4 regions of the Paenarthrobacter sp. NPDC090522 genome follow, and region 1 is predicted to be linked to each of the others. Evidence: riboswitches for the same ligand, from Rfam matches in the RefSeq annotation. Region 1 holds a riboswitch; each other region holds the start of a gene.
The links. Region 1 has a riboswitch for thiamine pyrophosphate ahead of thiO (glycine oxidase ThiO). Riboswitches for the same ligand answer to the same signal wherever they lie in the genome.

Region 1 (3,719 bases):
TCATGAGGGAGATCTGGGCGTTCCAATCCTCCACGGGAAGCGAAGGGGCAGCCACAATCCGGTACCCGCCGCCACCAGTCGCCTGGACGATCTCCTGCTCAGGCATGTTGAGGCTGGCACCACCACGCTTGCGTTCCAGCTCCACTCGTTTCAGTCCGACCTCCTTCAGCAGTTGGAGGACAGGAAGGGCCGAGCCGGAATCTATCTGCTCCTGGGCACCCTTGTAGCTCAGCTTCGCGCGGCTCCGGACCTTGGCGCGCGCGACGGAGACGGACACGACGTCCGCTTTTGCATCAAGGTCGAAGTCCCACACGAACGCCCCGCAATCCTGCCCGGCCAGCAGGCTGCCGGCATGCTCGCTGATCACCTCCGGGTGGAGGGGAATCCGGCCGTCGGGAGCGTAGTAGGTCTGGCCGCGCTGCCTGGTTTCCGCGTCCAAGGCTCCATCGGGCACAACAAAAGAGGGGACGTCCGCAATGGCGTAAAGGACTTTGTAGCCTTCGCCTGAATGGTCGATGAAAAGGGCCTGGTCCAAGTCGGTGGAAGTGGCGGGATCAATGGTGACGAAAGGAACGTCGAGCAAATCCCGGGCGGGGAGTTGATGGTGTTCAACGGCCGCGCGAGCCTCAGCCAACGCATCGCCGGGGTACTCGCCGGGCAGTTCCAGCTCGGTCCTGAGCGCAGCCAGGGACTCCGCGAGCTGGTCGGAAGAATCGTCGACGTTGGGCGCTATCCGATGATGTGACACGAAAGTCAGACTAGCCCGAATTCGACGGATAGTCTTGGAACATGGGCACCTCCACAGGCCGCAACGACTCCCCGGGACAGCTCGCCGCCGGGCTGCTGGGTGCCATGGCCTACGGGGAGTTGTCCGCCTTTGGCCGGTTGTCCTCCGACTCCCGGTTGGCACCGACGCTTCGCGAACGGGCCATGCTGGCGAAGATCGCTGTTGGCGCCTTCGGAAACTATGCCGTGATCAGTGGCAGGCTCACCGAAATGGGGAACGACCCTGAGGACGCCATGCTCCCGTTCCAGGGTTCGTTCGACCATTTCCACGAGCGGACCCCGCCGGGAGACTGGTTCGAGTCGGTGACGAAGGCTTATGTCATCGACACCGTATCGGCGGACTTTTACCGAACGGTCGCCGGGTTCCTCGATTCCGGGATCCAGCATTTCGTCCAGCAGGTTTGCTCGGCCGATCAAGCTACCGAAGCCCTGCGGATCCTGCTGCGCCGGGCCCTGCGGGATGACCCCCGGCTGGCTTCGCGGCTCTCGCTCTGGGGCCGCCGGATTGTGGGGGAGGCCCTCACCCAGGCCCAGCGGGTGGGCTTGGAGCACCCGGACCTGGGACCACTGTTGCGCGATGGACACGGATCCCGTGCCGCAGTCCATCAGCTCACCGCAGAGCTGGCCGAACGGCACGGGCGCCGCATGACGGGGCTTGGGCTGACGGCCTAGGCCGCGTCGAGCGCCGAAAGCAGCGCCCGCGCGGCCGCCGTCGGGTCCTCCGCCTCGGTGATGGCGCGGACCACCACGATGCGGCTGGCACCGGCGGCAACTACTTGCTCCACATTTCCAAGGTCAACCCCACCAATGGCGAACCAGGGCAGGTCCACCCCGGCTTGTTTTACGGCCTCCGCGGCATATGTGACCAAGTCCAGCCCCACAGCAGCGCGGCCCGGTTTGGTGGGTGTCGCCCAGAGCGGGCCTACGCAGAAGTAGTCCAGGCCACCAGGTCCCTGGGAAGCGGCCACAGCCGCGTCCACCTGCTCGGGCGAGTGGGTGGAGAGGCCGATTGTTTCCTCGACCGGGAGCAGCTCCCGGGCCGCCCCCAGAGGGATGTCCTTTTGGCCGATGTGGAACACCGGAGCCCCGGAAATACGGGCAACATCGGCGCGGTCGTTGACGGCCCAAAGGCGTCCGTGGCGGCTGGCAACCTTGTTCAGGACCTCCAGCAGTTCCAGTTCTTCGGCAGCCTCGAGCGTCTTGTCGCGGAGCTGGATAATGTCCACTCCGCCCTCGAACGCGGCGTCCACAAAGTCTTCGAAGTCGTCCTGCCGCCGGCGGGCGTCGGTGCACAAATACAGGCGGGCAGGGGAAAGGAGATCAGGCTGGGTCATGCAAACCAGAGTAGTTCCTCTAAACTGGGCACGTACTGCGGGAGCCGCGACGATCGTCTTTATGACTGTCCGGCTGAGAGGGCTTCAGCGCCGACCGCTTGACCTGATCCGGCTAGTACCGGCGTAGGGAAGGGAATCCATGGCACAAGCCATTCACGCAGACGTCGCCGTCATCGGCGGCGGCGTCATTGGACTCGGAATCGCGCATGAGGCGCGACGCCTGGGCCGTTCGGTGGTCCTCATCGATCCGGCACCGGCAAGTGGAGCAACCTTTGCCGCTGCCGGCATGCTGGCTCCCGTCAGCGAGCTCCATTACCAGGAGGAAGATCTCCTGGAACTCATGCTGGAATCGTCGCGGCGCTGGCCCGCCTTCGTGGACAGCCTCGCCGGGTCGAGGGAAGCCGCCGGATACCGCACGACGGCGACCATCGCCGTGGGTGCCGACGCCGCCGACCGCCGTGCGCTCGCGGACCTCCGGGCAGTCCAGGTGGCTGCGGGACTCCAGGTGGAGCCACTCCTGCTGAGGGATGCCCGTGGGCGGGAGCCGTTGTTGAGTCCGCAGGTATCCTGCGCGTTCCACATACCGGCGGACCATCAAGTGGATCCCCGCAAGCTGGCGGCGAGGCTTCTGGCCGGTTTGGCTGCCCACTGTCCCGCCGATACCAGTTGGATCGAGGGGACCGATTCCGGCTTCCACCTCCGGGAAACGGCCGTCCGCCTGCTCTGGGACGAAGGACGCGTAGCCGGCGTTGAATCCAGCAGCGGCAGGCGGGTCTCGGCCAAGGAAACAGTCCTTGCCAATGGCCTGGACGCTGCAACCGTCAACGGCCTCCCGGAGCAGCTCCATCTCCCGTTGCGGCCGGTCTACGGGGACATCCTCCGGCTCCGTGTCCCGGAATCCCTGCAGCCCCTTGTCACGTCGACCATCCGCGGAATGGTGCGGGGTGTGCCCGTCTACATCGTTCCCAGGGAGGACGGGACCGTGGTAGTCGGGGCCACCCAACGCGAAGACGGATTGTCTGCCAGTTCCAACGCCGTCTCGGCCGGCGGCGTCTACCAACTCCTGCGCGATGCCCAGGTCCTTGTGCCCGCCGTCGCAGAACTGGAACTCCTCGAAGCGACAGCCCGCGCCAGGCCGGGAACTCCGGACAATGCACCGTTGCTGGGACGGGTGGCCGGTGCCGGGGGGGAGGTCCAGGGCCTGATTGTCGCCACGGGCTTCTTCCGGCACGGAGTTCTCCTGACGCCCGTGGCTGCGGCCATCGTGGGCGGTTTGATGACCGGCCCGGCCGATCCCAGGTGGTCACGCTTCAGGCCGGACCGCTTTGCCCCGCAGGGAAGTGCACCCGCCATCCATACCTCCCCTCATACCGGACCATTCACCAAGGAATCAGCATGAACATCAAACTCAACGGAGCAGACCACGCAGTAGTGGACGGCGCCTCCGTCAGCACCCTCGTGACGTCCGTCACCGGCCGCGCACTGGACCACCGCGGACAGGCGGCCGACGGCGGCAAGCTGGGCGTCGCCGTCGCACGCAACTCGGAAGTGGTGCCGCGCAGCCAATGGGCCGCCACGGACCTCGCTGAAGGCGATGAA
Region 2 (3,719 bases), on a different contig from region 1:
TCCTTGGCGCTGCGCTGGCGGTGGATATGGCGGTCAACCGGCACCTGAACAACCTCATGCTCCTGGTTGCCTTGGCCGTGATCGGATTTATCGGATCGGTGACCGTTGCCCGGTTCGTGGCTGAGCGAAGGGGACAGGCCAATGACTCCTGATGCAACCGGCGTGGACCTCGTGATCGACGCCGTTACGGCAGTGTTCCTGGTGGTGGGCGCCCTGATGTCACTGGGTGCGGCCATCGGGTTGTTGCGTTTCCCGGACCTCATGAGCCGCATGCACGCGGCCACCAAACCGCAGGTGTTGGGCTTGTTCCTCATGCTTGCCGCGATCGGCCTGCAGATGCGCACCTGGTGGGTGTGGCCCGTGCTGCTGGTGGCTTGGATCTTCCAGTTGCTGACGGCACCCGTTGCGGCCCACATGGTGGGGCGTTCGGCCTACCGTACCAAGCATGGGCACCGTGAATTGCTCACCAAGGACGAGCTGGAAGCCGTGGTGCAGCGTGCGGCCGAGGGGCGTTCGGAGGACTAGGGCAACGCGGGGTCACTTCCGGCCCATCCGGATGTCCGCCATGGGCCGTGAGTGACCCCGCGTTGGTTTTAGACGATGTCCTGGGACTTGCCGAAGCGGGCGATGGCGCGCTGCGTACCCCGGCTGGCCAGGACCTGGATGAGGGTGCTGACAAACGCCGAGATGAGGGCAAACGTCAGCGCTGAGCGGAGGCTCGTCTCCATGTCATCGTTGCCTTTGGGCGGCTTGTTGCCCGTGGCTTTTTCCCATCCCTTGTTGACCAGCTTGGTGCCAAGGAAACCCGCGCCGAGGCTCACGCCTGCGCCCAGAAGCTTGAGGAAGAAGTTCATGCCTTCAGCCTAACCTCAACAACCCGGCGGATCCTGCTTAGCCCCGGCTCGCCCTCTCCTTGAGGAAGGCGGCAAGGGAGCCCGGTGGTGCCAGCACGGGAACCACCTCATGAGCCGCGGTCCACATGGCATCAACGGAGTCGAATCCGGAGATTTCCCTGAGCAGGTAGTACGTGGGCGGCATGAGTTGCAGCTTGCCCTCGGCCTCCGCGGACAGGATTCCGTCAACGGGCATCCACAGTGACTGCCAGGCCTCAGTGGTCTGGTGTTGCGGTGCGGCGTCCGGGGCAGGCTTGGCAACGTAAAAGTACGTGTCGAAGCGCTTGGGCATGTCCACGGGCGTGATCCAGTTGGCCCACGGCCGAAGGGCGGCCGGATCCAACGTGAGGCCGGCTTCCTCCTGGACCTCGCGGACGGCGGCGGCGAGAACGGTGCCGGAGCCCTTGCATGCTTGGCTGCTGGCCGCGGAGGAATCCGGTTCTGCTGCGGCGATTGAGCTCAGCCGCCACTCCTTGGCATGTCGTTCCAGAAGCTCTGGTGCGTAGTCCCAGCCCTCGGAATCCCCAGTGTCCACGCGGCCGCCGGGAAACACCACCATGCCCGCCGCAAAGTCCATGGTGGAGACCCTGTGCTGGACAAAGGCCTCCAGCCCTGCAGACGTATCGCGGAGCAGGATCACGCTGGCTGCAAGGCGGGCTTCGGCAACTGGCTTGGCTGCGTCAGGATGGCTTGGACCAGGAGTTTCCGTCATGCTGCCATTGTCTCAGCTACGTTGTGCGGCCCGGTCTGCGACCCCAAGGGCGGGGAATGGGGCGGAGAGCGGCCCCGCAACGGATTTATGACCCGCTCCATGACCCCGCAAACCCCTTCAGGTGTAAACTGAACCTCGCCCATAAGGGCAGATTGATAACGACAGGGGAGCGCCGCCGTCGAACCTGCAGCGATGCAGGAGACGCGAGGGCGCTGAGAGTGCGGACAGCCGCAGACCCTCGAACCTGATCCGGTTAGTACCGGCGCAAGGGAGTCGAGCTTCTCAGAGTGTCCGGACCAGGGCGGCGTGAGCCGGCCGGGGTACCGGGGAGCACTTTCCCCTCCTGTAACCTCAGGAGGCAAAGAAATGACCACGGCAAGCGTGAAGAAGACCAGTAACAACTGGCGCGTTGTAGACATTGTGGTGGCAGCGTTGATCGCCATCGCCGGCGGCGTGATTTTCTGGGCATGGTCCCAGGGCGCCGCAATCGTATCCATCCCCATGAACGCGGCCTACCCGCCGCTCACCGGCCTGATCGCCGGCGGTTGGATGATCCCGGCGGTGCTGGGCATGCTCATCATCCGCAAGCCCGGTGCGGCGCTGTTCTGCGAGGCCGTGGCCGCCACCGGCGAGCTCATCATGGGCTCCCAGTACGGCACCACGGTGCTCATCTCCGGCATCCTGCAGGGCCTCGGCGCCGAGCTGGTGTTCGCAGCGTTCCGTTACAAGAAGTTCAACCTGCCCACCTCGCTTCTCGCGGGTGCGGGCGCTGGCCTCTTCTGCGGCCTGAATGATTCCTTCCTCCCGTGGGGCTGGAACATCGCCTACGAAGCCGTCGACAAACTGGCCTACATCGCATTCTGCACAATCTCCGGTGCGATCATCGCCGGTGCCCTCTCCTGGGTTGCCACGCGCGGCCTGGCGAAGACCGGCGTGCTGAGCGCTTTCGCATCCCGCAAGGCTGCGTCGGAGCCTGTCTTCAACTGATGGCCGCCACAAACAGCGGCCGGCCCGCCGCCATCTCGGCCGAGGGCTGGGGATGGCGGCACGCCGGACGGTCCACCCCTGCCATCCACGGACTGGACCTGCGGATCGAACCCGGGGAGCGCGTGCTCCTGCTGGGTCCCTCCGGAGCCGGCAAGTCGACGCTCCTGCACGCCTTGGCCGGGGTGTTGGGCGACGAGGAAGACGACTCGGACGAGACCGGCTCCCTGCTGATCGACGGCGGACTGCCGCGCGAACAGCGGGGCCGCGCCGGTTTGATGCAGCAGGACCCGGAAACGCAGGTGGTCCTGTCCCGCGTGGGCGACGACGCAGCGTTTGGTGCCGAGAACCTCGCCGTTCCGAGGGCAGAGATTTGGGCGCGCGTCCATGAGGCGCTCGACGACGTCGGGTTGCGTACCGCTGCAGATGGCGGCTTGGCGCTGGATCACCCGACGGCGGCACTCTCCGGCGGGCAGAAGCAGCGCCTTGCGCTTGCCGGCATTCTGGCGATGCGGCCAGGGCTGCTCCTCCTGGACGAGCCGACAGCCAACCTGGACCCGGCCGGCGTGCTGGAAGTCCGCGACGCCGTTGGCCGCTGCCTGGACAAGACCGGTGCAACCCTGGTGGTGGTGGAGCACCGGGTATCGGTATGGAAGGACCTCGTTGACCGGATCGTGGTCCTGCAACCCGGCGGAGGGGTTCTCCTGGATGGGCAGCCGGACCACGTGCTTTCCGAGGCCCGCACCATGCTCATTGATGCGGGCGTGTGGGTTCCCGGCTATGTTCCACGGACCCGTGCACGGACCCTCGTCCCCGAGATGGCACCGTTGCTCCTGGCAGCGCAAGACCTGGCTGTGTCCCGGGAAAAGCCCCGGCGCCGCGGCTTCAAAAGCATCCCGCCCGTGCCGGTCCAAGCCGGCGTTACCGCGCAGGTCAGGGCCGGACAAGCACTGACCATCACGGGTCCGAACGGCGCGGGCAAGTCCACGTTCGCGCTCACGATGGCGGGCCTTCTGGCGCCGGTGCACGGCAAGGTGTCTGCCGCCGTCGAACTTTCCCAAGGCGCCGGGATCGATCCGTTCGCGTGGAAAGCAGACCAGCTGATCTCCCGAATCGGCACCGTTTTCCAG
Region 3 (3,719 bases), on a different contig from region 1:
CGACGTCGAGCGCAACCGCCTTAAGCGGATCCTCAAGGACCGTTTGCCGGAGAACGCCGGGGTCATTGTCCGTACGGCAGCCGAAGGGGCCTCGGAAGAGGAACTGACCCACGACATCAACCGCCTCCGCGCCCAGTGGGAGGGTATTGAGGGCCAGGCCTCCTCCACGAAGGTCCTGGCACCCGAGCTGCTTTACGGCGAGCCCGATTTGACCATCAAGGTGGTCCGTGACGTCTTCAACGAGGACTTCTCCAAGCTCATCGTTTCCGGCGACGATGCCTGGGACACCATTGAGGCTTACGTCACCTATGTTGCGCCGGACCTGGTGGGCCGGCTCGAGAAGTGGACCAAGGACCAGGACATTTTCTCGGCATGGCGCATCGACGAGCAGATCCACAAGGCCCTGGAACGCAAGGTCTTCCTGCCGTCGGGTGGATCCCTGGTGATCGACCGTACCGAGGCCATGACTGTGGTGGACGTCAACACCGGCAAGTTCACCGGCAGCGGTGGAAACCTGGAGGAGACCGTCACCAAGAACAACCTTGAGGCCGCCGAGGAAGTAGTCCGCCAGCTTCGCCTGCGCGATATCGGTGGCATCATCGTCATCGACTTCATCGACATGGTGCTTGAATCCAACCGGGACCTGGTGCTGCGCCGCCTGGTGGAATGCCTGGGCCGGGACCGTACCAAGCACCAAGTGGCGGAAGTGACCTCCCTTGGCTTGGTGCAGATGACGCGCAAGCGCATGGGCACGGGCCTGCTCGAGGTCTTTGGCGAGCAGTGCGAGCACTGTGCCGGACGCGGCGTGGTGACTCACGACGAACCTGTTGAGCACCGTCGTGCAAACGCTGTTGCCGCCGAGCAGCACCGGCCGCACACGGAAACCCAGCAGCAGCCTTCCAGCCGGACTGAGCGGAAGCGCCGCCGCGGCAAGGGCGGGGGACAGCCGGCAGAGAGCTCGACGCCGGTCCACACCGCAGCTTCGCCTGCGCCTTCGACGCCGGCTCCGGAGCCGGTGGATCCGGCACGGCAGGCCAAGGCCCAGGCCACCAGGGCTGCCCTGGCCACGATCGCCGCTGCAGCGCACGCTGCCCACCTGCACGACGACGAGGTTCACCGGGCCGAGGAAGAAGCACGTGCCGCGGCCGCCGCAACAGGGGCTGGCGCAGAGCATTCTGACGAGGTGCCCGATTCGGGCGCCGTCGAGGGCGCCCCACGTGCCACGCCGGTGCTCCGGTTTGGCGGTGAAGAGGTTGCCCTGCCCTTCGTGGAACACCACGAGGAGCCGGCTTCGGAGAAGCCTGCCATGACTCTGGACCTGTTGGCTGAGGCTTTCTCCCACCTGGGTGGGGGTCCCGTGGCTGTCGAAAGCCAGGCTGGGCCTGCTGCCACTGTTGCTGCTCCCGCGGAAACCGTCCCCACCCGGCAGGATCCTGCGGAGGAAAGTGATCTGTCCAGCCGTGCCCGCGGCCGGCGTGGGCGCCGGAACCGCAGCGCCAGCCGGGCGCAGGGTGCCGCCAACGAGACCACGGTAGAGCACCATGAGGTGTCCGCGTCCACCGGTGGGGGAGCGGCCCATGAAGCCAAGGCGCCGCAGGAGCAGGCCAAGAGGGAGTCCGCTGCTTCTGAGCCGATTATCCTCGGCGTGGGGGTTCCGGCCTCGGAACTCTAGGCATTGCCAACGTCATGTAACCGACGAAGGGTCCGGCAGTAACTACTGCCGGACCCTTCGTCCGTTAGGCTTGGTCACTGACACGGGGTGCCAGGCGTTGGGCCGGGCTGAGATCCAGACCCGTTGAACCTGTCCGGTTAGCACCGGCGAAGGGATGTCCCTCATGACTTCATCGTTGAAATCAGCCGTCTACGCCGTGGCAAACACCGGCCGGCGGACCCCGCGCGTCCTTAGCATCGCGGGCTCCGACCCCTCCGGCGGCGCTGGAATCCAGGCAGACCTGAAGAGCATTGCCGCCCACGGCGGCTACGGAATGGGCGTAGTCACGGCACTCACGGCGCAAAACACCTTGGGCGTCACCGCCGTCCATGTTCCGCCCGTGGACTTCCTGCGGCAGCAGCTTGAGGCGATCAGCAGCGATGTAACCATCGACGCCGTCAAGATCGGGATGCTGGGCGACGCCGAGGTGATTGGCGAGGTGCGTCGCTGGCTGGAGGACGTGCGTCCCGCCGTCGTGGTCCTTGACCCGGTGATGGCAGCTACCAGTGGTGACCGCCTCCTCCGGGAATCCGCCGAAGCCGCCCTGCGCGGCCTTTTGCCGGTGGCGGACCTCATCACCCCCAACATTCCTGAACTCGCCATGCTGCTGGGCGAGCCGGAAGCGACGGATTGGTCCACTGCCCTCGAACAAGGCAAGCGGCTCGCGGCCGAATGTGGAAACACCGTGCTGGTGAAGGGCGGACACTTGGCGGGAGCCGAGTGTCCCGATGCGCTCGTCAATACCAGTGGCTTGCTGCGGCAGGACCTTGTCTCGGTGGCGGGGCCACGGGTGGAGACGAAGAACAGTCATGGAACGGGCTGCTCGTTGTCCTCGGCCCTGGCTACGGTCCAGGCGCGGACGGGAGACTGGGAAGCGTCGCTGCGGGAGGTCAAACCCTGGCTCCTGCAGGCCCTGGCCACCGCGGATGTGCTGGAGGTGGGCCATGGCAGCGGCCCCATCAACCACTTCCACCATGCACAGCAGGCCGAAGGCCCGGGGGCTTTCGCCGCCCGCCTGTGGGAGGAAGCGGCACCTGAGCTGGACGCCATCCATGGCCTCGAATTCATCCAGGGGCTGGAGTCGGGCAGCCTTCCCGAGCCACAGTTCAACTATTACCTCGCGCAGGATGCCCTTTACCTGAACGGCTACTCGCGGGTGCTGGCACGGGCAGGTGCCCTCGCTCCCACCGAGGAAGAGCAGCTGTTCTGGGCCAGGTCCTCGCAGCTCTGCCTCGAAGTCGAATCCGAACTGCACCGCAATTGGCTGAGCACGCGGGAGGCCGCAACCCACACCGGACCTGTCACCAAGGCCTACGTGGACCACCTGCTGGCGGCGTCGGCCTCTGGAAGTTACGGTGTGCTGCTCGCGGCCATCCTGCCCTGTTACTGGCTCTACGCCGAGGTGGGACACCGGCTCCACGCAAGTTACGTCACAGCAGGTTCCCCGTCGGAGCACGCGTATGCGGACTGGTTGAAGACCTACGCCGATGAAGACTTTGCCGAGGCCACCCGCAAGGCCATCGGCTTTACGGACGCGGCCGCGGTCGTCGCCTCCAGCCACGACCGGGCCGCCATGGTGGAGGCTTTCGCCCATTCGTGCCGCTACGAGACGGCCTTCTTTGACGCCCCGCGGTTGCACGCGTGAAGGCCGCCCGCGCGTCGAAGTGGTGAATTCCCGGCAAAGTGTCCCGGAGCCTGTAGGCTGTATGGGCACGGTGCCGGGAAAGTCCGTTCCTACTGGTGACTAGCGTCACGCGGTGGCTTCCGGACCCGGCCTCATTTGCAGCCGAGGGTCGAACTAGCGTAATCTTGATCTTCGGTGCTTACGCCAACACTTGGGTTATGCCCCCTGGAATTATTCACGGGATGACTCGCGGGCTTCGATCTGGAGTCCACGGCGTTGAGGCACAGCGTGAACCAGGCCTGATTCCGGTTCGAGTTCCGCACGCAAATTTAGTAAGAAACGTCGAGAGAAGTGAGTACCCCAGTGGTGTACGCGATTGTCCGC
Region 4 (3,719 bases), 350 kb from region 1:
CCCGTGGGAAGCGCAACTGCACATCGTTCCGGGAGTACCTACCTTGGTCCTCACAGGCGGTTGGGAACCGCTCTACGAGGAGATCGCAGCCTATCTGCAGGAAACCGGTGCCCTCCGCTGCGCGGCGGCTGGAGGGCACCGGCCCCAGGACTCGGCGGATGGAGACCGGATCATCCGGAAGTTCATCGCCGAGGTTGGGCGGGCCAGCTCAGTTCGCGCGTCCTGACCCTGCAGGCACCTGCAGCTCGGGCAGGTAGACCTTGCCTCCTGCCGCGAGGAACTCCTGGCTCTTTTCCCGCATGCCGCTGTACATGTCCGCAATCGCTGCCTGGGCTTCGGCAGAACCGTATTCATCCCGGATGTCCTGGCTGATGCGCATCGAGCAGAACTTGGGTCCGCACATGGAGCAGAAGTGTGCCGTCTTGGCCGGTTCGGCCGGAAGCGTCTCGTCGTGGAAGGATTCCGCGGTTACCGGGTCCAGGGACAAGGCGAACTGGTCCCGCCAACGGAATTCGAAGCGCGCCTTGGAGAGGGCGTCGTCGCGTTCGTTCGCACCGGGATGTCCCTTGGCGAGGTCCGCGGCATGGGCTGCGATCTTATACGTGATCACACCCGTCTTGACGTCGTCCTTGTTGGGCAGGCCCAGGTGTTCCTTGGGAGTCACGTAGCACAGCATGGCCGTGCCGTAGCGGGCAATCTCCGTGGCTCCAATGGCCGAGGTGATGTGGTCGTAGCCGGGCGCGACGTCCGTCACGAGGGGTCCCAGGGTGTAGAACGGGGCGCCCTTGCACAATTCCTGCTGCCGTTCCACGTTCTCCCGGACCAGGTGGAACGGGATGTGCCCCGGCCCTTCCACCATGACCTGGACGTCGTACTCCCATGCACGCTGGGTCAGTTCGGCCAAGGTGTCCAACTCGGCGAACTGCGCGGCATCGTTGGCGTCGGCGGTGGCACCGGGACGCAGTCCGTCACCGAGCGAGAACGCGACATCGTACTTGGCGAAGATTTCGCACAGCTCATCGAAGTGGGTGTAGAGGAAGTTCTCCTCGTGGTGGGCCAGGCACCAGCCCGCCATGATGGAGCCGCCACGCGAAACGATTCCCGTCACCCGGTTGGCCGTCAGCGGAACGTAGCGAAGGAGGACCCCCGCGTGGATCGTCATGTAGTCCACGCCCTGTTCGCACTGCTCAATCACCGTGTCACGGAAGATCTCCCAGGTGAGTTTGTTGGCTTCGCCGTTGACCTTCTCCAGCGCCTGGTAGATGGGAACGGTGCCGATGGGAACGGGGGAGTTCCGGATGATCCACTCGCGGGTGGTGTGGATGTCATCACCGGTGGACAAGTCCATGACGGTGTCTGCGCCCCATTGGGTGGCCCACTGCAGCTTGTCGACTTCCTCGGCGATGGAGCTGGTCACGGCTGAATTGCCGATGTTGGCGTTGATCTTCACCAGGAACGCCTTGCCGATGATCATCGGCTCGGACTCAGGGTGGTTGATGTTATTCGGGATGATGGCGCGGCCGGCCGCTACTTCGCTGCGAACCAGTTCGACGTCGCAGTTTTCCCGCAGCGCCACAAAGCGCATTTCCGGGGTCACGATGCCTTGCCTGGCATAGTGCATTTGCGTGACGGTCCTGCCTTCGATGGCGCGGAGGGGAACGGGCTGGGCACCCTTCCATTCCGCCGAGGCCGCCCCACGGCGGACAGCCGACTTGCCGTCGTCGAGCAGGTTGCGTTCGCGGCCGCTGTAGCTTTCCGTGTCCCTGCGTTCTTCAATCCAGGGCTGCCGGAAAGGACGCAGGCCCACTACCGGGTCGCTGCCTGGCCCGGCGGTGCGGTACACCTGCAAGGGAGCGTTGGCCTGGCCGTTCGGCGATGGTTCCAACGCGATTTCGGTGACCGGTACGCGGATGCCGTGGCGGGGATCTTCCAGCCAGGCCAGCGAATGGGACTTCAGCGACTGCGTGACCGTCTCTTCTGCCGTCGCAGACTGGTTTTGGGCAGGGCTGTGCTGTGTTTCTGTGGTGCTCAAGGATTACTCACTTCCTTCGCCGGCATTACCCGGACAGGTTCAACGGTCGCAGACTGCCTCAGCCCGATCTCAGCCCCTGCAAGGGCCCCCGTGTGGTCGTAGACGAAGCTACCACAGCTCCCCGGGTGGTCCCAGTCACAAGCCATCCGGCAGGGCGTGGCTCGAGGGGGAGCACTAGGCTTTTGCCATGGCGAACATCATCGAATTCACCGGTCCCGTGCTGCTCGGAGCCGAGGACGAGCGCCGGGGGCTATGGTCCGTGGATGGCCTGCTGACGTTCATCCGGCCCGCGGCCCGGCCGGACGCCGTGCTGGATGGCTGGGTCCTCCCTGGTTTCGTGGACGCCCACTGCCATATCGGCCTCGGCCCGGGCGGATCGGTGGACGAGGCGACCACCTTGGCCCAGGCGCAAACCGACCTCGCCGCCGGCACGCTGCTGATCAGGGACGCCGGTTCACCCAGCGATACCCGTTGGGCCCAGCAGCGCAATGATCTCCCGCGGCTCATCCGGGCAGGGCGGCACATCGCGCGGAGCCGCCGCTATCTTCGAGGCCTGGGCCACGAGGTGGAGCCCGATGAGCTGGTGGAGACAGTGCGCAAGGAAGCCCGCGCCGGCGATGGCTGGGTCAAACTGGTGGGCGACTGGATAGACCGTGGCGTTGGAGACCTAGCCCCGTCATTTCCTGCTGCCGTGGTCAAGGATGCCATTGCTGCCGCGCACGACGAAGGGGCCCGCGTGACCGCGCACTGCTTCGCCGAAGACACCGTGGACCAGATGCTCGACGCCGGCATTGACTGCATCGAGCACGCTACCGGTCTCTTGCCGCGGCATGTGCCCCGTTTGGTGGAGCAGCTGGTGCCGATCGTCCCCACGCTGGTGAACATCGCTACTTTTCCGGACATCGCCGCACAAGCAAGGCCCAAGTTCCCCGACTATGCGCAGCACATGACTGCCCTGTGGGAGCGGCGCCGCGAACGCGTCCTGGAGGCCTTCGAAGCAGGAGTCTCCATCTACGCGGGTACGGACGCCGGGAGCGTCATCAACCACGGCCGTATCGCGGACGAAATGCAGGAACTGCACGACGCCGGCCTGCCGCCTGCCGCTGTGCTCAACGCTGCCACTTGGGGCGCCCGTGAGTGGCTGGGAGCCGACGCCATCAGCGAAGGCGCGAGTGCCGACGTCGTGGTTTGCGCTGCTGATCCGCGGCAGGAGCTGGCCACAGTCCACAAGCTGAAGAGTGTGGTGTTGCGTGGAACGGTGATCCGCTAGGAATAAATTGAAGCTTCAAGTAATTTAGATAAGTAGAACGCGCCGAACAGCGGCCACCTTCATTACCGGGAGTTTCATATGACCACCTCATCCACCCAGGACCTGCTGCCTGCCGAACTCACCATGGGCACGGTGATGCTCAAGGTCGGCGACATGAAAGTCATGAGCGACTACTACCAGCGCGCCCTGGGTCTCCAGGTGGTGGCGGAGCAGGACGGCGGAGTGTATTTGGGCCGCTTGGGCAAGCCTGTGGTCCACCTTGCCCCCGCTGCCGGCCTTCAGGTCCCCGGTCGGGGCGAGGCGGGCCTCTTCCACACGGCAATCCTCTTCGAAGACCAGCCGTCTTTGGCCGCCACGATCGCGACCGCCGCGCAGTACGAGCCGCGGGCCTTCGTTGGCAGCGCGGACCATTTGGTG

Region 2: it holds a riboswitch for thiamine pyrophosphate, as region 1 does, so the genes downstream of both, ACIQT2_RS07460 (ECF transporter S component) here and thiO (glycine oxidase ThiO) in region 1, are expected to answer to the same signal.
Region 3: it holds a riboswitch for thiamine pyrophosphate, as region 1 does, so the genes downstream of both, thiD (bifunctional hydroxymethylpyrimidine kinase/phosphomethylpyrimidine kinase) here and thiO (glycine oxidase ThiO) in region 1, are expected to answer to the same signal.
Region 4: it holds a riboswitch for thiamine pyrophosphate, as region 1 does, so the genes downstream of both, thiC (phosphomethylpyrimidine synthase ThiC) here and thiO (glycine oxidase ThiO) in region 1, are expected to answer to the same signal.

Annotation. Positions count from the first base shown of each region.
Region 1 is NZ_JBIVXL010000002.1:371,503-375,221, reverse strand. Features, by position in the region: gene ACIQT2_RS03790 (RNB domain-containing ribonuclease) at 1-748, opposite strand, end outside; gene ACIQT2_RS03785 (ferritin-like fold-containing protein) at 790-1,458, shown strand; gene thiE (thiamine phosphate synthase) at 1,455-2,120, opposite strand; TPP riboswitch at 2,148-2,267, shown strand; gene thiO (glycine oxidase ThiO) at 2,260-3,519, shown strand; gene thiS (sulfur carrier protein ThiS) at 3,516-3,719, shown strand, end outside.
Region 2 is NZ_JBIVXL010000005.1:31,488-35,206, forward strand. Features, by position in the region: gene ACIQT2_RS07440 (monovalent cation/H+ antiporter complex subunit F) at 1-152, shown strand, start outside; gene mnhG (monovalent cation/H(+) antiporter subunit G) at 142-525, shown strand; gene ACIQT2_RS07450 (DUF4235 domain-containing protein) at 594-854, opposite strand; gene ACIQT2_RS07455 (NUDIX hydrolase) at 892-1,605, opposite strand; TPP riboswitch at 1,759-1,894, shown strand; gene ACIQT2_RS07460 (ECF transporter S component) at 1,972-2,592, shown strand; gene ACIQT2_RS07465 (ABC transporter ATP-binding protein) at 2,592-3,719, shown strand, end outside.
Region 3 is NZ_JBIVXL010000001.1:378,779-382,497, reverse strand. Features, by position in the region: gene ACIQT2_RS01765 (Rne/Rng family ribonuclease) at 1-1,672, shown strand, start outside; TPP riboswitch at 1,746-1,844, shown strand; gene thiD (bifunctional hydroxymethylpyrimidine kinase/phosphomethylpyrimidine kinase) at 1,836-3,356, shown strand; gene rplU (50S ribosomal protein L21) at 3,699-3,719, shown strand, end outside.
Region 4 is NZ_JBIVXL010000002.1:17,344-21,062, reverse strand. Features, by position in the region: gene ACIQT2_RS02215 (alpha/beta fold hydrolase) at 1-226, shown strand, start outside; gene thiC (phosphomethylpyrimidine synthase ThiC) at 209-2,032, opposite strand; TPP riboswitch at 2,027-2,134, opposite strand; gene ACIQT2_RS02205 (amidohydrolase family protein) at 2,220-3,302, shown strand; gene ACIQT2_RS02200 (VOC family protein) at 3,381-3,719, shown strand, end outside.